4 regions of the Paracoccus sp. SM22M-07 genome follow, and region 1 is predicted to be linked to each of the others. Evidence: riboswitches for the same ligand, from Rfam matches in the RefSeq annotation. Region 1 holds a riboswitch; each other region holds the start of a gene.
The links. Region 1 has a riboswitch for cobalamin ahead of IE00_RS16750 (TonB-dependent siderophore receptor). Riboswitches for the same ligand answer to the same signal wherever they lie in the genome.
Positions count from the first base shown of each region.

Region 2: another riboswitch for cobalamin. It lies ahead of IE00_RS08550 (energy-coupling factor ABC transporter permease); the one in region 1 lies ahead of IE00_RS16750 (TonB-dependent siderophore receptor).
Region 3: another riboswitch for cobalamin. It lies ahead of IE00_RS08490 (DUF1636 domain-containing protein); the one in region 1 lies ahead of IE00_RS16750 (TonB-dependent siderophore receptor).
Region 4: another riboswitch for cobalamin. It lies ahead of IE00_RS17800 (ABC transporter ATP-binding protein); the one in region 1 lies ahead of IE00_RS16750 (TonB-dependent siderophore receptor).

Region 1 is NZ_JPKW01000015.1:25,985-31,418, forward strand. It holds gene IE00_RS16740 (iron ABC transporter permease) at 1-870, opposite strand, end outside; gene IE00_RS16745 (ABC transporter substrate-binding protein) at 867-1,649, opposite strand; gene IE00_RS16750 (TonB-dependent siderophore receptor) at 1,636-3,450, opposite strand; cobalamin riboswitch at 3,580-3,767, opposite strand; gene IE00_RS16755 (NAD-dependent deacylase) at 3,804-4,487, opposite strand; gene IE00_RS16760 (hypothetical protein) at 4,495-4,797, opposite strand; gene IE00_RS16765 (HAD family hydrolase) at 5,035-5,434, shown strand, end outside.
Region 2 is NZ_JPKW01000004.1:331,697-337,130, forward strand. It holds gene IE00_RS08535 (cobalamin biosynthesis protein) at 1-202, shown strand, start outside; gene cobM (precorrin-4 C(11)-methyltransferase) at 199-972, shown strand; gene IE00_RS08545 (cobyrinate a,c-diamide synthase) at 969-2,294, shown strand; cobalamin riboswitch at 2,315-2,538, shown strand; gene IE00_RS08550 (energy-coupling factor ABC transporter permease) at 2,571-3,236, shown strand; gene cobF (precorrin-6A synthase (deacetylating)) at 3,233-3,970, shown strand; gene IE00_RS08560 (CAP domain-containing protein) at 3,967-5,160, opposite strand; gene carB (carbamoyl-phosphate synthase large subunit) at 5,318-5,434, opposite strand, start outside.
Region 3 is NZ_JPKW01000004.1:319,226-324,659, reverse strand. It holds gene cobN (cobaltochelatase subunit CobN) at 1-1,441, opposite strand, end outside; gene cobW (cobalamin biosynthesis protein CobW) at 1,441-2,484, opposite strand; gene IE00_RS08490 (DUF1636 domain-containing protein) at 2,487-2,840, opposite strand; cobalamin riboswitch at 2,942-3,160, opposite strand; gene cobO (cob(I)yrinic acid a,c-diamide adenosyltransferase) at 3,200-3,829, shown strand; gene otsB (trehalose-phosphatase) at 3,924-4,646, shown strand; gene IE00_RS08475 (trehalose-6-phosphate synthase) at 4,665-5,434, shown strand, end outside.
Region 4 is NZ_JPKW01000019.1:16,396-21,829, forward strand. It holds gene IE00_RS17790 (L-idonate 5-dehydrogenase) at 1-827, shown strand, start outside; gene uxuA (mannonate dehydratase) at 824-2,053, shown strand; cobalamin riboswitch at 2,270-2,486, shown strand; gene IE00_RS17800 (ABC transporter ATP-binding protein) at 2,800-3,576, shown strand; gene IE00_RS17805 (ABC transporter substrate-binding protein) at 3,595-4,533, shown strand; gene IE00_RS17810 (iron ABC transporter permease) at 4,530-5,434, shown strand, end outside.

The DNA of each region.
Region 1 (5,434 bases):
GATATCGGCCGCCAGCAACAGCGCCGCCCCGCCCAATGCCGAGGCGGGCAGCAGCCGGGACGGCCGCGCCCCGACCCAGGGGCGCAGCAGATGCGGCACGACCAGCCCGACGAAGCCTATGGCCCCCGCAACCGCCGTCGCGGGACCCACGATCAGCGCGACGCCCGCGATCAGCCGCCAGCGCAGGGCGGTGCCGTCGATCCCCAAGGCCTGGGCCGCAGCCTCGCCCAGGGTCAGGGCGTCAAGACCCCGCGCCGTGGTGGCGATCAGGGCCGCGCCCAGGATCATCGGCGGCAAGGCCAGCGCGACATGGACCAGCGACCGGTCGGCCAGCGATCCCATCAGCCAGAAGATGATCTCGTTCGCGGCATAGGGGTTGGGCGACAGGTTCAGGACCAGCGCCGTGCCCGCGCCCGCCATGGCCGAAATGGCGACCCCTGCCAGGATCAGCGTCACCGACCCGCCACGCGGGCCCGCCAGCGCCACCAGAAGGCCGATGCCAACCGCCGCCCCGGCCAGCGCCGCCACAGGCAGCGCCAGCGCGAAGGCCAGCGCGGCCCCGGTCTGGATGGCGATGACCGCCCCCAGGGCCGCCATGCCCGACACGCCGATCAGCCCAGGTTCGGCCAAGGGGTTTCGCAGATAGCCCTGCATCGCCGCCCCGGTCAGGCCCAGCCCCGCACCCACGGCCAGTCCCAGCATCGCGCGGGGCAGGCGGATCTGACGCATCACGATGGGCAGGGGGCCGTCGCCGCCAAGCGTCAGCGCCTTGAGGCTGGCCAGCGTCCCGACCGCCGCAGGCCCGATCAGCACCGAGGCCATGAACAGCGCCAGCACCAGCGCGATCAGCAGGCGAAAGAGCGGCGTCATGGCAGGCTTTCGATGGCGTGCAGGATGAAGGGCGTGCCGCAGATCCAGGCGCTGTCGGTGGTGACGGTCGGTGTCCGCGCGGCATGGCGAAGGGCGGGATGGTCCAGGATCGCTTCGGCCCGGGACCGGCCCGGCCAACGCGCCCCGGTGACGATCAGGTCAGGTCGGGCCATCACCAGCTGCTCCAGCGGCAAGGTGCCGGAATGGGTGATGCCCAGATCATCGGCGATGTTGTGCCAGCCCGCCTGTGCCAGAACCGTCCCGGTCAGCGTCTGCCCGCCCGCGGTGAAGCCGTTGGCGTCGTAAAAGACCGCGCGGCCCTTGTGGCTGTGCGCGATGGCGGCCAACCCGGCATCGAACCGGGCCAGCAGGGAACGGGCGGCGTCCTGACGGCCCAGCAGGTCGCCCATCAGGGTGATCTGGTCGCGGATCTGGGGGATCGTGTCGGCCGGCGGCAGGATCTGCACGGGGATGCCAAGATCCTGCAGCATCGCCACGGCGGGCCCCGCCGAGAATTGCCCGGTCAGCACAAGGTCGGGGTCCATCAGGTAGATTTCCTCGGCCAGGCCATGATTGGCGGGCAGGGCCTTGGCGGCCTCGGCCATGGGCGACAGTGCCGGGTCCTGGGCATAGCTGCCGACAGACACCAGCTGCCCCGGCGCCGCCAGCATCAGGGCCAGCTGATCCGTGCACAGGTTCATCGACACCACCCGTTCAGGGGCGGCCAGCGCCGGTGTGCCCACCAGCGCCAGCAGAAGGCAGGCTTCAGAAGGACGCACGCAGCCCCGCAAAGATCGCCCGGTCCGAGGTGCCGTAACCCTCCAGCACCTGGTATTCGCGGTCCAGCAGGTTCTCGACCCGCAGATAGCCGGTGGTGGTTGCGGTCAGGTCGCGTTCGATCTGGGCGTTCAGCACCGTGAACGAGGGCATTTCCGTGCCGTCATCCAGCAGCCCGTCCTGATAGGTCGCCTGAAGGCTGGCCCGGGTGGCGGGGTCCAGATCGGCCTCGATCCGCAGGGTCGCGCTGCGTTCGGGAACGCGGTTCAGCGGGTCGCCATCGGGGTCGCGCGTGTCGGTATAGGTCAGGTTGCCCGACAGGCGGATGCGCTCGGTGATGGCGGCCCGGCCCGTCAACTCGATCCCCTGGGTGCGGCTGTCGCCGGTGATCTGCTCATAGCCGAAACTGTCCAGAGAATAATCGATCAGGTCGGTGACCTTGGTGTGGAACAGGGTCACGCCGATGCTGCTGTCGGCGGTGGGGGTGTAATCTACGCCGATCTCGGCCCCGGTGGCGGTTTCGGGGGTCAGATCGGGGTTGCCGCCCCAAGTGGCGTAAAGTTCATAAGGGGACGGCGCGCGATAGCCGCTGCCATATTGGCCGCGCAGCGTCACGGTATCGGTGGCCCGCCAAGCTATCGCCAGACGCCCGGTTTCCTTGCCGCCGAATTGCGAATTGTGGTCGTGCCGCGCCGACAGGGCCAGGTCCAGATCCGGCGTCGCCGCCCATTGGGCCTCGGCATAGAGCGAATTCGTCAGATAGCGCGCATCGGTCGCATCGCCCTGAAAGCGTTCGTCGCTGTGGCTTGCGCCCCATGCCAGCGTGACGTCCCGCCCCACAAGGGTCGAAGCGTCATAGGCATATTCCGTCCGCTCTCCTTCATAGGGATAGGTGACGCCGTCAAAGGTTTCCTGACGCGATGTTTCGCTGCGCTGAACCGAAAACCCGTGACGCGCAGCACCGATGGCATAATCCGCAAAGATCCGCGCGCCGCGCATGATGCCCGCGCTGCGATCGGCATTGTCGACCAGCGTCGGGAAATCGCCGTCGGTCTCCACGCGGGTCTCCTGCCAGAAGCCTGCCACGCCCACGGTCAGGTCGGGCGTCAGGTCCTGGCTGGCCGACAGGGTGACGCGGGTGGCGCGGGCACCGTCATCTTCGGTGTTGCCGTCGTTTTCATCGGCGACCGAAAAGCCGTCGGTTTCGTAATGCTGCACCGTCAGGGCGGCGCGCTGGGTGTCGTTGGCGGCCTGCAGCCCATAGGACAGGCGGGTGCTGGCATTGCTGCCATATTCGACGCCTGCCTGCTGATGCAGCCCCTGGCGGTCGGCATCCAACGTGGTGATCGAAATGACACCGCCGATCGCCTCGGAGCCATAGAGCGCGCTTTGCGGACCCTTCAGCACCTCGATGCGGGCGATGTCGGCGGTCAGCATCGCGCCCGCGTCAAAGCGGATCTGCGGTGCGGATGGGTCGCTGACATCGATGCCATCGATCAGGACCTTGACGTATTGGGTCGGCAGGCCGCGCAGGCGCAGGGTCGATTGCGTCCCGAACCCGCCATTCGACGTGGCCGAAACGCCCGGCAGGGTGGCAAGGTAATCGACCAGGCGCGTGGTGCCGCTGCGCCGCAGGTCATCTTGGGTGACGATCTGGACATCGGCGCCGGTGCGCCCCAGTTCGGTTTCGGTCTGGTTCGCCGACAGCACGATTTCGGGCAGCAGGATCGGTTGGTCCTGTGCTGCGGCGGCACAGGGGGCTGTCAGGGCGGTGGCAAGGAAAAGGCGGGTCAGCAAGGGCACGTTCTGCATCCTTCGGGATGCCCGGACCAGTCGCGGCCGGGCGGGTATGGTCAGTCGCGACCCCAGGGGGACCCGACGGCGAATACCACCACGACGGAAGATCCGTTTCGCATATGCGCCCCGCATATGCTTTGGGTGATCGCGCTCGGCAGGTCTCCTGGCTGGGCGGGTCGTCGCTTGGCCGGACCTTCCCATCCCTTTGGGGACAGTGGCATTCCCGACGTTGCTGACCGCTGACAGTTGCGGGGGCAGCCGCAGATTCACACTGCGTTCCCTTTTCACCGGGCGAACCCGGAACCGAGGCAGGACGGGCCTAGCCCATCGCCCCCCTGCGACGCAAGATTTATCCGATGTCAGCGCCGGCAGATGTCGTCGACCCAGGCGGGCACGGTCCGGCTGGCGGGGCCCAGGATCTGATCGTCGAAATCGGCGGCGTTCATGCTGGCGTCCAGGTTCAGCTCCAGGCAGGTGGCGCCATTGCGTCCGGCGTGCTGGGCAAAGCCTGCCGCCGGATAGACATTGCCGGAGGTGCCGATCGCGACGAACAGATCACTGGCTTCAAGCGCCTGCCAGATGCGTTCCATGTGCTGGGGCATTTCCCCGAACCAGACGATGTCCGGTCGCGTCGCCGGCTTGCCGCAGGCGGGGCAGGGATCGTCAGGGGACATGACCATCGGGGCGGGCCAGCCATGCCCGCATTCGGCGCAGGTGGCACGGTTCAGCGCGCCATGCATGTGGATGACATCGGTGCTGCCTGCGCGTTCGTGCAGGTCGTCCACGTTCTGGGTGACCAGGGTCACGTCGTGACGGGTGGCCAGGCGCAGCAGCGACAGATGCGCGGCATTCGGCCGGGCCGCGGCGGCTGCCTTGCGGCGCATGTTGTAGAAATCGTGGACCAGCGCGGGGTCCTTGGCAAAGCCTTCGGGGGTGGCCACATCCATGATGCGGTGGTTTTCCCACAGCCCGTCGCTGGCGCGAAACGTCGCCAGCCCGCTTTCGGCCGATATTCCGGCGCCGGTCAGGATCGTGATGCGCATCGCGCCGTCAGCGGCAGAGACGTTCCGACTGGGACGCGAAATTGCGATAGCGGCGCCAGAACGAATTGTCCGAATCACGCTTGGAGGTCCGAACCTCCTGGGCGCGGTGCGGGTCGCGGAAGAAGGCCGCGGCCTTGCGCTGGTCCGAACGCGACAGGGTCTGGTTCGCGACCTGCTGGATGCAGCCGCACAGGGGCGCGTTTCCACGGGCCCGGTCCGAGCGCACGCAGGCATTGTCGATGGGTCCGGCCATGGCCAGGGGCGTGGTCAGCATGACGGTGGCTGCCGCGATCACAAGACGGTTCAGCATGGGGCTGTCTCCTCGATTCTCGTCCTCGGATGTCGAGGATGCCGGTTGGTTCCGGTCTTTCTTGCCCCGACGGATGGTCATTCATACCAAAAAGGGGGCCGCGTCTCAATCACGTTACAGGCATGGGTTGTCCGGAGAGGGGCCTTTCGTCGGCATCTTGTGGCGCGCCGGGGGTTGCCAGACGCGCGTTCCCCCTGCATTCCGTGCAAAAGCCGACGCGCAAACAGGAGCATTGGGATGATCGACGCCATCGGATTGGATGCTGATGACACCCTGTGGGAGAACGAGACCTTCTTTCGCGTGACCGAGGCCGAGTTCGCGGCGCTGCTTGGCGATCACGGAGAGGCCGAGACCATCGCCTCGCGGCTCTATGACGTCGAGCGGGCGAACCTGCAGCGCTATGGCTATGGCATCAAGGGGTTCACGCTGTCGATGGTGCAGACGGCGGTCGAACTGACGGATGGTGCGGTGGACGGACGCACCATCGGGCGCATCCTTGAAATGGGACGCGAGATGCTGGCCCATCCGGTGCATCTGCTGCCCGATGTCGCCACGGCGCTGGAGGCGTTGCAGGGACGGCGGCTGATCCTGATCACCAAGGGCGACCTGATGGACCAGGAGCGCAAGGTCGCGGCAT
Region 2 (5,434 bases), on a different contig from region 1:
CCTGCGCATCGTGCGCGTCGCGGGCATCCCGACCCCCACGCAATCGCCGCGCATCCAGGCCCTTCATGCCACCGGATCGGTGGCCGAGGCCGCGGCCCTGGCCGCCGCAGGTCCCGCCGGGCGGCTGACCGGCCCGCGCATCGTCTCGGCCTGCGGCCGCATCACCATCGCCATCGCCATCGCCATCGCAGAGGTTCCATGACCATCCATTTCATCGGCGCAGGGCCCGGCGCGGCCGATCTGATCACCCTGCGCGGGCGCGACCTGATCGCGGCCTGCCCCGTCTGCCTTTACGCAGGCAGCCTGGTGCCCCCCGCCCTGCTGACCCATTGCCCGCCCGGCGCGCGCATCGTGAACACGGCCCCCCTCAGCCTTGACCAGATCATCGACGAAATGCAGACGGCCCATGCCGCGGGACAGGACGTGGCGCGGCTGCATTCGGGCGATCTGTCGGTCTGGTCGGCCATGGGCGAACAACTGCGCCGCCTGCGGGCGTTGGACATTCCCGTTCAGGTGGTGCCGGGGGTGCCGTCCTTCGCTGCCGCCGCCGCCGCGCTGGAAAGCGAACTGACCCTGCCCGGACTGGCGCAATCGGTGGTGCTGACGCGCACGCCGGGGCGGGCATCGACCATGCCTGCGGGCGAAAGCCTGACCGCCTTCGCGGCCACCGGCGCGACGCTGGCGATCCACCTGTCGATCCATGCGCTGGACCGGGTCGTGGCCGATCTGACCCCCCATTACGGCCCCGATTGCCCCGTGGCCGTCGTCTGGCGGGCCAGCTGGCCGGACCAGCGGGTGATCCGGTCGACCCTGTCGGGCATCGCGGCGGCCGCCCAAGGCATCGACAGGACGGCGCTGATCCTGGTCGGCCCCGCCCTTGCCGGGGACGGGTTTGACGACAGCCGCCTTTACGCCGCCGATTACGACCGCCGATACCGTCCCGTCGGGCCAGACCCGAGGTTCCCCGAATGAGCACCCCCGGATTGATGATCTCGGCCCCCGCCTCGGGGACCGGCAAGACGATGCTGATGCTGGGGCTGCTCAGCGCGCTGCGGCGGCGGGGCATGGCGGTGCAGCCCTTCAAGTCGGGGCCCGATTACATCGACCCGGCGTTTCACGCGGCGGCCTCGGGGCGGGCGTCGTTCAACCTGGATGCCTGGGCGATGCAGCCGGGACGGATCATCGCCCATGTGACGGGCCAGCCGGATGCCGACCTGATTCTGGCCGAAGGCTCGATGGGCCTGTTCGACGGGGTGGCGACGCCGGGGGAAACCGGCATCGGATCCAGCGCCGAGGTGGCGCAGATGATGGGTTGGCCCGTCGTGCTGATCCTTGACGTCTCGGGGCAGGCGCAATCGGCGGCGGCGGTGGCGCGGGGTTTCGCGACCCTGCGCCCAGATCTGCCCTTTGCGGGGGTCGTGCTGAACCGCGTCGCGTCCCCGCGCCACGACGCCCTGATCCGCGAGGGCATGGCCGAGGCGGGCATCACCGTGCTGGGCGCCCTGCCCCGTCAGGGCAACATCACCCTGCCCGAACGCCACCTGGGCCTGGTGCAGGCAGAAGAAACCCCGGAATTACAGGCAATCCTGGACCAGGCGGGCGACTTTTTCAGCGCGCATTGCGATCTGGACGCCATCATCGCCGCCGCCGCCAGCCGCGCCCTGCCGGATGCCGATGCGCCCCTGCCGATCATCGCGCCGGGCGGGCGGATCGCGCTGGCCCGCGACGCGGCCTTCAGCTTTACCTATCCCCATGTCCTGCAGGCGTGGCGCAAGGCCGGGGCGACGATCCTGCCCTTTTCGCCGCTGGCCGACCAGGCGCCCGATGACAGCGCCGATTGCTGCTGGCTGCCGGGTGGATATCCCGAACTGCATGCGCCGAAACTGGCCGCCGCCGACAGCTTCCGCGGCGCCATGCACCGCTTTGCCGCGACCCGGCCCGTGCATGGCGAATGCGGCGGCTATATGGCGCTTGGGGCGGGGCTGGTCGATGCGGCGGGCGAACGCCACCGGATGCTGGGCCTGCTGGGGTTGGAGACCAGCTATCACAAGCGCCGGATGCATCTGGGATACCGCCGCGCCGAACTGGTCGCGCCCCTGCCGGGTGTTGGGCAAGGCGCGCTGCGCGGCCATGAATTCCACTATGCCTCGATCACCGACCAGCCCGATGCGCCGCTGGCCCGCGTCACCGATGCCAATGGCGCGGCGGTGCCCGAAACCGGATCGTGGCGCGCGACCCGGGCCGGGCAGGTCACCGGCACCTTCTTTCACATGATCGCACCGGCCGCGACTTGACGCGCGCGGGCCGATCACGTCTATCTGATCGCCTGGATGGTGCCCATCAGGACGCTCAAGCGTCGGGCTTCATCGGGAATGGGGAAGGGTGGACCCAATCGCGGCACCCGAAGCCTCAGCCGCCCCCGCGACTGTATGCGGAGAGCGTGCGTCACCGACGCCACTGGGCCCCACGGGCCTGGGAAGGCCGACGCCACGCCCTGACCCGCAAGCCAGGAAACCGGCCATGCAGGCAATTTTCCCGCCGTCGGGGATGACGGCCACAGGAGACTGAACATGCATATCGAACATGGCGTCGTGACCGGCGCCAAGCTGATCTTGGGCTATGCCACCGCGGCCACGGCCGGCCTTTACACGCTGAAGATCGCCGCCACCGCGCTGCGCGAACGCGGGATCGCATCGCTGGCCGGGCGCGGCCTGCTGGCCACCATCGCCACCTTCGTCTTCTTTCAGGTCCTGCCCACCGCGCCCGTCGGCGTGTCCGAGGTGCACCTGATCATGGGATCGACCCTGTTCCTGCTGTTCGGGGCGGCACCTGCGGCCATCGGGCTGGCGCTTGGGCTGCTGGCGCAGGGGCTGTTCTTCGCACCCGCCGATCTGCCGCAATACGGGATGAACGTCACCACGCTGCTGGTGCCGCTGTTCGCAGTCTCGGCGCTGGCCGGGCGGATCATCGCGCCCCGGACCGCCTATGTCGATCTGACCTATGGGCAGGCACTGGCGCTGTCGACCGCCTTCCAGGGCGGCGTCGTGGCCTGGGTCGCGTTCTGGGCCTTCTATGGCCAGGGGATCGGCGCATGGTCCGGTGTCGCCAGCTTCGGCGCGGCCTACATGCTGGTCATCGCGCTGGAGCCGCTGGTCGATCTGGCCGTGCTGGCGGGCGCGAAATCCCTGCGCGGGCTGCGCGGCAGCGGGCTGGTCACGCCGCGCCTTTTCGCATGATCGACCTGACCCTGATCGGGATCGGCACGGGCAACCCCGACCACCTGACCCTGCAGGCCATCGCGGCCATGCGGCAGGCGGATCTGGTGCTGATCCCGCTGAAGGGTGACGACAAGGCCGATCTGGCGGGCATCCGGCGGGCCATGCTGGATCGGCACCTGACGGATGCGCCCCTGCGGCTGGCCGAATTCGACCTGCCGCGCCGGGATGCCGCCGACCCCGATTACCTGAACGGCGTCGAGCGCTGGCACGATGCCATCGCGGACGCCTGGCGCGCCCAGATCGACCGGCACCTGCCGCAGGGGGGCCGCGTCGCCCTGCTGGTCTGGGGGGACCCGTCGCTTTATGACAGCAGCCTTCGGATCGCGGCGCGGCTGGATCTGGCCGTCACGGTCATTCCCGGCATCACCGCCATTCAGGCGCTGTGCGCGGCCCATGCGATCCCCCTGAACGATCTGGGCGCCCCCGTGCAGATCACCACGGGGCGGATGCTGCGCGATCATGGCTGGCCGCAGGGCGTGGACCGGCTGGTGGTCATGCTGGACGGGCAATGCGCCTTTGGCGGGCTGCCGGGCGACACGCGCATCTGGTGGGGGGCCTTTCTGGGCATGCCCCAACAGATCCTGGACAGCGGCACGGTAGCGCAGGCAGGCCCCCGCATCATCGCCACGCGCCGCGCCGCAAGGGCCGCGCATGGCTGGATCATGGACTGCTATCTGCTGGCGCGCGGCTAGAACAGGAAGATGTCGTCGGCCACGTCCTGAACCGACAGGTCGGACCCTTGCACCAGAATGTGGTTGCCGTCGGACAACGTGATCAGGACGCCGCGATCGGTCCGCTGCACGTGATCATCCAGGAAATCGGCCATCGACCCATCCACCAGACCATCGGCGATCATCAGGCGATCCTGGCCCGCGGTGAAATCGGTGACCACGTCGCGCCCGAAATTGCCGGCAAAGATGAACTGATCCGCGCCATCACCTCCGCTGAGCAGGTCAGCGCCGCCCCCGCCGATCAGCACGTCGCGCCCCGCCCCGCCATACAAGGTGTCATTGCCATTGCCCCCCAGCAGGCGGTCATTGTCCATCTTTCCCAGCAGGCGGTCGTTGCCCGCCTCTCCCTTCAGATGGTCGCGGCCCGCCCCGCCGGCCAGCGTGTCAAAGCCGATGCCGCCGGACAGGACGTCGTTGCCCATCTGCCCGACAAGCCGGTCATGACCCTTCTGGCCCATGATGAAGTCATCGCCCTGCCCGCCAAGCAGCACGTCACGGCCCCCGCCGCCCGCAATCAGGTCGTCACCCCCATAGCCCGACAGCGTGTTGTCGGCCGATCCCTTGATAATGCGATCATCCGCGCCGGTCCCCTGCGGGCCGGTCCGCAGCGGGCCATGCGCATCCAGCCAGGTGGCCTTGGACATGGCCCCCATGAAGGGGCGGTCGATCTGGGTGATCGTGACCCCCGGCGCCAGGTCTAGGGTCACATCGCCCCCGGTCGCGGCGAAATTCTGCGTGGCCATCAGGATCTGATAGCCGCTGAAGTCGCCGACCTGCAGGCTGATGCCGATATGATCGACCTTGGAATCAAGGATATTGGCGCGGTGCCCGGAGCTGTTCATCAGGTTGGTGTGCAGCTGCGCAACCTCGTCCAGCAGCGAACCGTCGCCATCGACCGAAACATAGGCCAGGTTTTCGGTCACGCGCCAGCTGCCCTCCAGCGGGAAGTCGGCGGCGCGAACCCGGTCCGTCGCCGAAGATCCCGAGGCCCCGTCATGCGAAAACCGGTCATTGCGCAGCATCCAGCCGCTATGCGCATCAGAGGACTGGTTCAGATGCGTTTCCAGCGTGACAGGGTCCAGGCCGTGCCCCGCCCTTTCGCGATTGACCAGTTCAAGGAAATATCGTTCGGCGGACGTGGCTTGCGACATGGGAACCCCTTGCTTTGCCTGCGGCGATCCTGGCCCCGAAGGGCGGCAATCATGGGTTGTTCTTAGCAGAGATAACTCGCCTCGCGAAGCATGACCGCGCGTCGGCTGACAAAGGTCAAACCCCGGCCCCGCCATGGGGGCCGGGATGATGGCCGGATCAGGCCTGCAGGCTGCGCACGCCCACTTCACCCTCGCCGCGCGACTTGATCGCGGCGACGGCGGCGATGCTGCCCGCGGCCGTGGTGAAATACGGGATCTTGTCGTACAGCGCGAC
Region 3 (5,434 bases), on a different contig from region 1:
TGCGTTCGGGCTGCAGCGCCATCAGCAGCTTGCCCGCGCGAAGGGCGGCAAACTGGAAGGCCCCGTCCCGCATGTCGGGATCGGTGTCGGGCGCACCCCATGCGGCATGCAGATCGTCGCGCAGGGTTCGGGGCAGGGTGGCCAGCGCGGCGCGGTATTCCTCCAGCGGCCACATGATCCGGTCGCGGATCAGATCGCCCTGAACGGCGGGCACGTCATGGCCGTGTTCGGCCAGCAGCCCCGCCACCTGTCGCGCGGATGCCAGCGCGTCCAGCCCCACCGCATGGGCCATCTGCCAGTCGCGGCCCGGATAGGTGGACAGGACCAGCGCCAGCCGGCGGTCTGCCGCAGGCGTTGCGCCAAGGCGGTGCCAAGCGGCGATGCGGTCCGCGGCGGCATCGACCAGCGCGGGGTCGGGGCGGTGGGCAAAGCGGGAATATTGCAGGTCCGGGTCGCGTTTCGCGGGGGATTTGAAGCTGATGACACCGGCCAGGATGCGTCCATCCACCTCGGGCAGGACGACATTCATGGCCAGGTCGGACGGCGACAGCCCGCGTTCGGCCTGGTGCCATTCGCGGCGGCGGTTGGTGGACAGCGCGACCTGGAAGACGGGGCTGGCGAAGCCGTCGAACGCCCCGCCCCCCTCGGTGCGGGCGGAAAAGCCGGTGGCGTTGACGATGACGGCAGGGGCGTCGGGCAGGGCGCCTTGCAGCCATGCGGCAAAGCCCTGTGCCTTCAGCGAGGGCGCAAAGGCACCGCAGGCTGCGAACCCACGGGCGCGCAGGGCATGGATCATCGCATCGATCGCGGCGGTATCGGCCGCCGCCAGCCAGCTGCGATAGAAGGTGACCAGGGCCAGCGGTCCGGCGGGCGGGGCGTCGATCACGCCCGCATCCGGGTCGTAAAGCCCCATCGGCGGCAGCGTCTTCCGGCCCGGCACGGGGGCCGCGTTCAGCCCTGCCGCAATCGCCATCTGCGCCAGCGCGGCCTGGGCCGCCACCGCCCCGCCCTGATCGCAATGGCGGCGCAGCACGCGCAGCACGGATGCGGGCACGGTGGACAGCTGGTCCAGCCGCGCGTCGTCCCGCCCGTCGGCGGGCAGCACGGCCAGCGCGATGCCCCGCCGCCGCGCCAGGTCCTGCACCGATGCCAGGCCATAGGGCCAATAGGCCTCGCCGCCGATCAGACGGATCAGGATGCCCTTGGCCCCCGACAGCGTCTGGTCCAGATAAGTGTCGACCGACACCGGATGGCGCAGCGCCACAAGGTTGCACAGCCGCAGGGACGGCAGCCCCCCCGCCGCGCGATGCCAGCCCGCCGCGAAGGCGCCAAGATCGCTGTCCGAAAAGGACAGCACCACCAGATCCGCCGGCGACTGGCCGGGGTCATAGGGGGCGTCGGACTGGTCCAGCCCGTGGCGTTCGCGGAAGACGACATGCATCAGGCAGGTACGCCCGTCAGCATGGCGCGGATCGCGTCGGGGTTCACGTCGTCATGTTCGGCGATGACCACCAGCTGCGACCGGCGCGGCTGGCTGCCCCAAGGGCGGTCGTATTGATGGCGCACGCGTGCGCCCACGGCCTGCACCAGCAGGCGCATCGGCTTGCCCTGCACCGCGACATGACCCTTCACGCGCAGGATGTTCTGTTCGGTGGCCAGGCGTTCGATGGCCGCGACCAGATGCGCGGGATCGGTGATTTCGGGCAGGTCGATGACGACGGTGTCGAAATCCTCGTGTTCGTGGTCGTCATGGCCGTCGTGATGGCTGGGGCGGGCGGCCAGATCATCCTCGGCGGCGGCGTTCAGGCCCAGGATCACCTGCGGATCGATCGCGCCTTCGGTCACGGTCAGGATGGGCAGCTTGCGCGGGGCGTGGTCCAGGATGGCCTGGCGGGCGGCTGCCACGCCGGCATCACCGGCCAGATCGGCCTTGGTCAGCAGGACGACATCGGCGCAGGCGATCTGATCCTCGAAGACCTCGGACAGGGGCGTTTCGTGGTCCAAGCTGTCATCGGCGGCGCGTTGGGCGTCCACTGCGGCGATGTCGGGGGCGAAGCGGCCCGCCGCCACGGCCTCGGCATCGGCCAGGGCGATGACGCCGTCCACGGTGATGCGCGACCGGATGGCGGGCCAGTCGAAGGCCTTGAGCAGGGGTTTCGGCAGCGCCAGCCCCGAGGTCTCGATCAGGATGTGGTCGGGCTTCTGCGGCAGGGCCATCAGCCGTTCCAGCGTCGGGATGAAATCATCGGCCACGGTGCAGCAGATGCAGCCGTTCGACAGCTCCATGATGTTTTCGGCGGGGCAGTTGTCGTCGGCGCAACCCTTCAGGATCTCGCCATCGACGCCCATGGTGCCGAATTCGTTGACCAGCACGGCCAGGCGCCGGCCGCCGGGATTGGCCATCAGGTGCCGCACAAGCGTGGTCTTGCCCGCGCCCAGAAAGCCGGTGATCACGGTCACGGGGGTCTTGGTCAGGTCGGTCATGGTCACTCCTGCGGGGGGATGCGGGCAAGGCTCTGCTTGCGGAAGATGGCGGGGCGTTCGCGCCACGGCACGATGCCGTCGCCGCTGGCGGCATAGGCGGCGGCCCCATCGGCGATATCGGCGGCGTCGGCGGGCGTCAGGCGGCCATAGACATAGGACCACTTGCCCGGTCCCGACAGCGACACCGAACAGCCCTGCGAACAGGCGGACAGGCATTCGACGGGGCGGATCTCGACGCCTGCGGGGGGATCGTCGGACAGGGCCTGATGCAGCACCGCGCCGGGGCGGGGGGCATCGGGGTCGTCCATGGGCACCGTGCCGCGGCAGGTGGTGCAGACATGCAAGATGGCGCGCATTGCGGCCCTTCCCTTAAGCTGTGGCATCAAGGGGATAGGCCGAGAGGACATGGCACGGGGCATCCGGCCATCACCTGCCGGTCGCGAAACACCCCGTTCGCCCGTCATCATCAGGTGCTGGCAGGTCTCCCGGCTTGCGGATTCTGGGCCTGGGCCCAACGGTCGTCCCACCTTCCCAGCCCATGGGGGGCCAGTGGATCGGGCGACCTTTCCGGTCACGGTCGCGGGGGCGGCTGCGCTTGGGCGGGGCGGTGACGCCTTGCCTGTCGCATTCCCTTTTCACCTGCCTTACGACAGGAACCAACACGCGCCAACCAAAGGCCCGCGGCCCCGATTTGTCAACCCGAAGGAGCGACCCGATGACGCAGCCCGACCCCATTCCCGAACAGGATCTGGCCCGCCACGCCCAGAAGATGGCCAAGAAAAAGGCCGCCCGCGACCGGATGATGGAAACCAAGACCGGCGAAAAGGGGCTGATCATCGTCCACACCGGTCCCGGCAAGGGCAAGTCCAGCAGCGGTTTCGGCATGATCATGCGCTGCATCGCCCATGACATGCCCTGCGCCGTGGTGCAGTTCATCAAGGGCGCGTGGGACACGGGCGAACGCCGCCTGCTGACCACGCATTTCGCCGACCTGTGCCAGTTCCACAGCATGGGCGAAGGCTTTACCTGGGAAACCCAGGACAAGTCCCGCGACATCGCCGCAGCCGAAGCCGGGTGGGCCAAGGCCCAAGACCTGATCCGCGATCCGGACAACCGCATGATCCTGCTGGATGAAATCAACATCGCCTTCCGCTATGGCTATCTGGATGTGGCCCAGGTGCTGGCCTTTCTGGAGGCCGAGAAGCCGCCGATGACCCATGTGGTCCTGACCGGGCGCGGCGCCCCCGAGAGCCTGATCGAGGCCGCCGATCTGGTCACCGAAATGGGGCAGGTCAAGCATCCCTTCCGGACGGGCATCAAGGCGCAGGCCGGGGTCGAATTTTGAGGCGCCGTGGCACCGGGGCACAAAAAGTTGACCTTGGGGCGAACCCATGACCCGATGGCGGGGTTGATCTGGCATCATCACCAAAGGAAAGCCCATGACCCCGCCCAAGCTGACCCCCGATGCCGCGCTGTTCCTGGATTTCGATGGTTGCCTGGTCGAAATCGCGGATCGGCCCGATGCGGTGGTGGTGTCCAGCCAGCTGCGTGACCGTCTTGGGCGTCTGCACGCGATGCTGGACGGTGCGGTCGCGCTGATTTCGGGGCGGGACGTGACGGCGCTGCGGGGGTTCCTGCCCGATTTCGCAGGCATCGTCGCCGGCAGCCACGGGGCCGAGCTGTCCCTGGCGCCCGGCCAGATCGATTCCGTCCACGACCACGCCTTCGACGCCGCCGCCTTGCATGCCCGCGCCCATGATCTGGCCCGCCCCCATCCCGCCCTGCTGGTCGAGGAAAAGCCCCATGGCGTCGCCCTGCATTACCGCGCCGATCCGTCCTTGCAGGATTATGTCGAACGCGTCATGCAAGATATGCTGCAGGACAATCCGGGTCTGATGCTGCAACCGTCCAAGATGGCGCTGGAACTGCGCCCGGGCGGCGTCGGCAAGGACAGCGCCCTGGCCGGCCTGATGCAGCGGGCGCCCTTTGCAGGCCGGATGCCGGTCTTTGCGGGCGACGATCATACCGACGAACCCGCGATGCGGCAGGCGCAGGCCCTGGGCGGCTATGCCATCAAGGTCGGCGAAGGCCCGACCGCGGCCCGTCACCGCCTCTCTGATCCCGACGCATTGGCCGCCTGGCTTGATGCATCCCTGACCTGAATCCGACAAGGAGCCCCTATGTCCCGCCTGATCGTCGTTTCGAACCGCCTGCCCCTGGGTGAAAACCCGTCCGGCGGCCTGGTGGTCGCGCTGGAAGATGCCCTGCGCAGTTCGGGCGGCGTCTGGATCGGATTCTCGGGCGAGGTCACCGAAAATCCGGGCGACAGCCTGCAGGACCATCCAGGCGCGCCGTTCCAGCGCCTGTCCTTCGACCTGAATTCCGAAGATCACGAACGGTACTACCTGGGTTATTCGAACTCGATCCTGTGGCCGCTATGTCACGGGCGGCCCGACCTGATGCGCATCAGGCCGGAATTCGTCGACGGCTATCGCCAGGTCAACCGGCGCATCGCGGATCTGATGATCCCGCATCTGCGCGATGACGACCGCATCTGGGTGCAGGATTACCACCTGTTCCCGCTGGCCGCCGAATTGCGCGCGCGGGGCGTCACCGCCCCCATCGGTCATTTCCTGCACATCCCCTTTCCAGGTCCCGCCGATTGCGGTGCCCTGCCCAACCCCGAGGAGCTGTTCGACTGGCTGTCCCATTACGACCTGCTGGGCTTTCAGGCGGAACGGGACCTGGGGGCCTTTGCCGAAAGCGGACGCCAGCTGTCGGACATGGATCACCTGTCGGATACCAAATTCCGCCTGTCGGGACGCTTGCTGCGGGCGGGGGTCTTTCCCATCGGCATCGACGCCGCCGATTTCATCGCCGAGGCCAAGGACGCCCCCGACGAGGACCGCATGCGCATCCTGACGGGCGCCAAGATGATGATCGGCGTCGA
Region 4 (5,434 bases), on a different contig from region 1:
TCAATCCGTCGCATCCCTGCGGGACCTGCGATTTCTGCCGCCAGGGTCTGGAACGTCATTGCACGGCGATGAAGTTCAAGGGTTCGGCCATGTATCTGCCCCATCAGCAGGGCATGTTCCGCGACCTGATGGTGATCGGCGCCGCCCAGTGCCACCCGCTGCCGCAGGGGATCGGGCCGGGCGCCGCCGCCTGCGCCGAACCGCTGGCCGTCTGTCTGCACGCCGCTCGTCGGGCCGAGGATTTGGCAGGGCCCTTGACCGGCAAGACGGTGCTGGTCACCGGGGCCGGGCCCATCGGCGCGCTGTGCATCGCGGTGGCGCGCCAGCGGGGGGCGGCCCGGATCATCGTCACCGACATCCAGGACGCGACTCTGGCCGTCGCGCGCCAAATGGGCGCCGATCACGCGGTCAACACCCGGACCGATCCCGACGGGCTGGCCCCCTGGCGCGAGGGCAGGGGCCAGGTCGATCTGGTCTTTGAATGTTCGGCCGCAGCGCCTGCGATCGCCGACGCGGTCGCCTGCCTGCGTCCGCTTGGGACGCTGGTCCAGGTGGGGGTCGCAGGGCCGACCGCCCTGCCGCTGAACGTCATGGTCGGCAAGGAGATCCTGTTCGTCGGCTCGCAACGCTTCGACGTCGAATTCGCCGAGGCGGTCCAGATGATCGGGTCGCGGGCCATAGACCCGACCCCGATGATCACCGCAACCTTTCCCGCCGATCAGGCGCATCAGGCATTCGAGACGGCGCGCGACCGTGCGCGTTCGGTCAAGGTGCAGATTACCTTTGCCGCCCAAGGCGGCCAGCCCCACAAGGAGGCCATGGCATGAGACAGACCTGGCGCTGGTTCGGACCCAAGGATCTGGTGTCCATCGACGACATGCTGCAGGCCGGGGTCGAAGGGGTGGTGACCGCCCTGCACCACGTCCCCACCGGCGCGGTGTGGCAGCCCGCGGACATCGCGCAGCGGCAGGCCGAACTGGCCGTCATGTCGGACGGCGCGCCCTCGGGCCTGTCATGGGAGGTCGTCGAGAGCCTGCCCGTCTCGGAGGACATCAAGCGCCAGAGCGGCGACTGGAAGCAGCATGTCCTGAACTGGAAAACCTCGATGCGCCATCTGCATCAGGCGGGGATCAGGGTCATCTGCTACAACTTCATGCCGATCCTGGACTGGACGCGCACCGATCTGGCCTATCGCCTGTCGAACGGCGCGACCTGCATGCGCTATGACGCCGTCGATTTCGCGGCCTTCGACCTGTTCCTGCTGCAGCGCGCCGGTGCCGCGGATGATTACGCCCCCGAGGTGGCCGAGGCCGCCCGCGCCCGTTTCGCGGATATGACCGAGGCACGCAGGGAACAGCTGTCCGGCAATGTCGTCTTCGGCCTGCCCGGCGCGGCCGAACGCATGTCCATGGACGATGTGAAGGCGCATCTGGCGCATTACCACAGCATCCCGGCCGAACGCCTGCGGGGCCATCTGGTCGATTTCCTGGCCGAAGTCGCACCCCTGGCGGACGAACTGGGCATGCGCCTGTGCTGCCATCCGGACGATCCCCCCTTTCCCCTGCTGGGCCTGCCGCGGATCATGTCGACCGAGGCCGATTACAAGGCGGTCATGGATGCGGTGGATCTTCGCGCCAACGGCATCACGCTTTGCACCGGGTCGCTTGGGGCGCGGGCGGATAACGACCTGCCGGGCATGATGCGGCGGCTTGGCGACCGCGTCCATTTCCTGCATCTGCGCAATGTCGCACTGGAGGACCGCCAGCTGGGCGGGTCTTTCCACGAAGCGGCCCATCTTGAGGGCAATACCGACATGGTTGCCGTCATCGCCGCCGTCCTGGAGGAGGAAGCCCGCCGTCGCGCGGAAGGCCGCGCCGACTGGCAGATCCCCATGCGCCCCGATCACGGCCAGGACATCCTGGATGACCAGCAGCGTCGCGCCCAGCCCGGTTACCCCGCCATCGGGCGCCTGAAAGGCCTGGCCGAACTGCGCGGCATCATGACCGCGCTGGCTCACCCCTCCGTCGCCAAGGCATTGCGGCAGCCGCAATAGGCTGCCGCAGCGGTCGCGGTTCGTCCCACGACGGCCGTCGACCGCCGCTGTCGGAATGCGACCCCGCAGTGACGGCGCGGCATTGCGGATGCGCGGGGAGGCAGACCGCTTGCATTCCCCTTTCGCCATCCATTATATGATATATTATAACATAACGTAAACGGGTGCCTGACCTGTGGCGTGGTGCCTTCTGTCTTGACCCGTTCCGCACGGGGCGTCATTCATGCCGGTGATGGTTCCCGACCAAGCCACGCGCGGTCGGGTGAAAAGGGAACACGGTGCGGTGTAGCCATCAGGCGCCAAATCCGTGACTGCCCCCGCAACTGTAAGCGGCGAGCGTCCCCCGATGCCACTGTGCCCCCTGGGGCATGGGAAGGCGGGGTATGCCGCGACCCGCGAAGTCAGGAGACCTGCCATCATGCTGGACAATCACCGGGCGGGGTGCCCCGGAAGGAGAATTTGGTGGCTGACATATCGCGACGGCGGGCGTCCCTGCGCGCCTTATCCGTGCCGCAAAGGGCGCGGTGCCTGTTTTCTGCAGATGGAATTCGGGGTTCGATCCGAAAGGTGAAGCCGGGGGCATCCGGACCTTTGACGCGCATCAGACCGGGCATTTTGCCGGCTGATCTGCCGGTTCCTGCCCCGACCCGTGCCGGTTCCAGCGACGGATGCCGCCGCCGCACTGATCTTCGGCCCGTAGCCATCATGCCGCGCCGGCGGTGCAGGCCTTGCGCGGCGGTGTCCGGATGATCCCCGCGGTAGAGCTGCGTGATGTCAGCTGGGGACCGCCAAAGGGACAAGACATTCTGTCGGATCTTGGTTTTGCCGTGCCCCAGGGTCAGATCATGGCCATCTGCGGCGCGAACGGGGCGGGCAAATCATCGCTGTTGCGCTTGATCTATCGCCATCATGCCCCCCGCAGTGGGGTCGTGAGGGTGCTTGGGCAGGATCTGTGGCAATCCCGCGCCACCGAGGTCGCCCGCAACGTGGCCGCCGTCCTGCAGGAGCAGCCGACCGATTTTGCCCTGACGGCGCGGCAGATCGTGGCCCTTGGGCGGTTGCCGCATCGGCGGGGTTGGCGGGCGGGGCTGTCCCTGGCCGATGACGGGGATGCAGGCATCGTCGGCGCCGCGATGGAGCGGATGCACCTGACGGCCTTGGCGGATCGCCCATTCGGAACCTTGTCGGGCGGCGAGCGTCAGCGCGTGATGGTGGCCCGCGCGCTGGCGCAGGAGCCGCAGGTGATCGTTCTGGACGAGCCGACCAACCATCTGGACATCCGCCACCAGTTGGAGCTGCTGGCCCTGCTGCGCGGGTTGGGGTTGACGGTCATCGCCACGCTGCATGACCTGACCCTGGCGGCCGGATTTGCCGATCGCATCCTGGTCCTGGCCGGGGGGCGCATCCTGGCCGACGGCCCCCCCGACCAGGCGCTGACCGAGGCCACGCTGGCCCATGCCTTCCATGTGAAGGCCCGGATCGACCATTCGGGTCATGCGCCCCGCTTTGCCTTCCATCTGTGACGCCGAAAGGACCGATTGATGTTTCGCCCTGCTTTTGCCGCCCTGCTGCTTCTGGCCGCGGCCGCACCCTGTCATGCCGTGACCGTCCAAAGCTGCGACCGGATGATCACCGTCGATGAACCGCCGGCCCGTGCCGTGTCGAATGACGTCAACCTGACCGAGATGATGCTGGTGCTGGGACTGCGCGACCGGATGGTGGGCTATACCGGCATTTCCGGTTGGAAGACGCTTGACGAAACCATGCGCGCCAAGGTGGCCGAACTGCCCGAACTGTCGGAAAAATACCCTAGCAAAGAGGTTCTGGCGGGGTCGGGGGCGGATTTCTTTTTCGCGGGTTGGAATTACGGCATGACGGTCGGCGGCGAGGTGACCCCCCAGACGCTGGCGCCCCTTGGCATCCAGGTCTATGAACTGACCGAAAGCTGCATCCATCTGGGCCCGCGTCCCCGGTCCAGCATGGAGGACATGTATGCCGACATCCTGAACCTGGGCCGCATCTTTGCCGTCGAGGATCGCGCGGAGGCGCTGGTGGCGGACTGGCGCACCCGGTTGAAGACCCTCACCGCGGGGGTGGATCGTGAAAGGCCGCTGCGGGTCTTCATCTATGACAGCGGAGAGGAGTCGCCCTTCACCGCCGGTGCCCATGCCATGCCCACCGCCCTGGTCGAGGCCGCCGGGGGGCGCAACATCATGGACGATCTGGCCAAAAGCTGGGCCGGGGTCAGCTGGGAGCCGGTGGTCAGCCGTGACCCCGAGGTGATCGTCATCGTCGATTACGGGGACGTCACCGCCCAACAGAAGATCGACTTCCTGAAGAACAATCCCGCCCTGGCCGATATCGATGCCGTCCGAAACGACCGCTTCGTGGTTCTGGACTATGTCGAGGCGACGCCCGGGCCACGCAACATCCATGCGGTCCAGACGCTGGTTTCGGCCTTCCGGACGGTCGGGCCATGACCGAAACCACAGCCGCGCCCCTCAGTGGGCGGCGTCTTGGCCCCAAGCTGGGCCTGGGCGGCGCTTTGGTGGCGATCATGCTGGTCACCGTCGGGTTCGCCGTCTGCCTGGGCACCGTCCCTGTTCCCCCCATGACGGTTCTGGCGGTGGTGCTGGATCACCTGCTGCCGGGCATGATCGACCGGGATATCAGCGCCGGCCAGGCCAGCATCGTCTGGCAGATCCGCCTGCCCCGCGTGATCCTGGCGGGGCTTGTGGGCGCGGGATTGGGCCTGGTCGGCGCGGCCCTGCAATCGGTCACCCGCAATCCGCTGGCCGACCCGCATCTGCTGGGCATCTCGTCCGGCGGGGCCTTCGGCGCGATTGCCGCGCTGCTGCATACAGGGATGTTTCTGGGGGGGCTGACCGTGCCCCTGATGGCGTTTGCCGGCGCGCTGATGGCGACCGCGCTGGTCCTGGGGGTTGCGCGCCTGTCGCGGGCCTGCAGCGCAGACCGTCTGGTGCTGACCGGCGTGGCCGTCAGCTTTGTCATCATGGCCTTGGCCAACATATTGATCTTTCTGGGTGATCCGCGTGCGACCCATACCGTCGTCTTCTGGATGCTGGGCGGGCTGGGGCTGGCGCAATGGTCCCATCTGCCTTGGCCGCTGGCGGTTTTGCTGCCCTGCGGTCTCTGGCTCTGGTCCCGGTCGGAGTCGCTGAATGCCATGAGTTTGGGCGACGAGACCGCCTCCAGCCTGGGCATCGAGGTCGAACGGTTTCGCCTGTCGATCTTCGTGGCGGCGGCGCTGATTACCGGGGTGATGGTCGCCTTTTCGGGATTGATCGGCTTCGTGGGTCTGATGATGCCGCACCTGGTCCGCCTGGTCCTTGGCGGCGACAACAGCCGGATCCTGCCCGG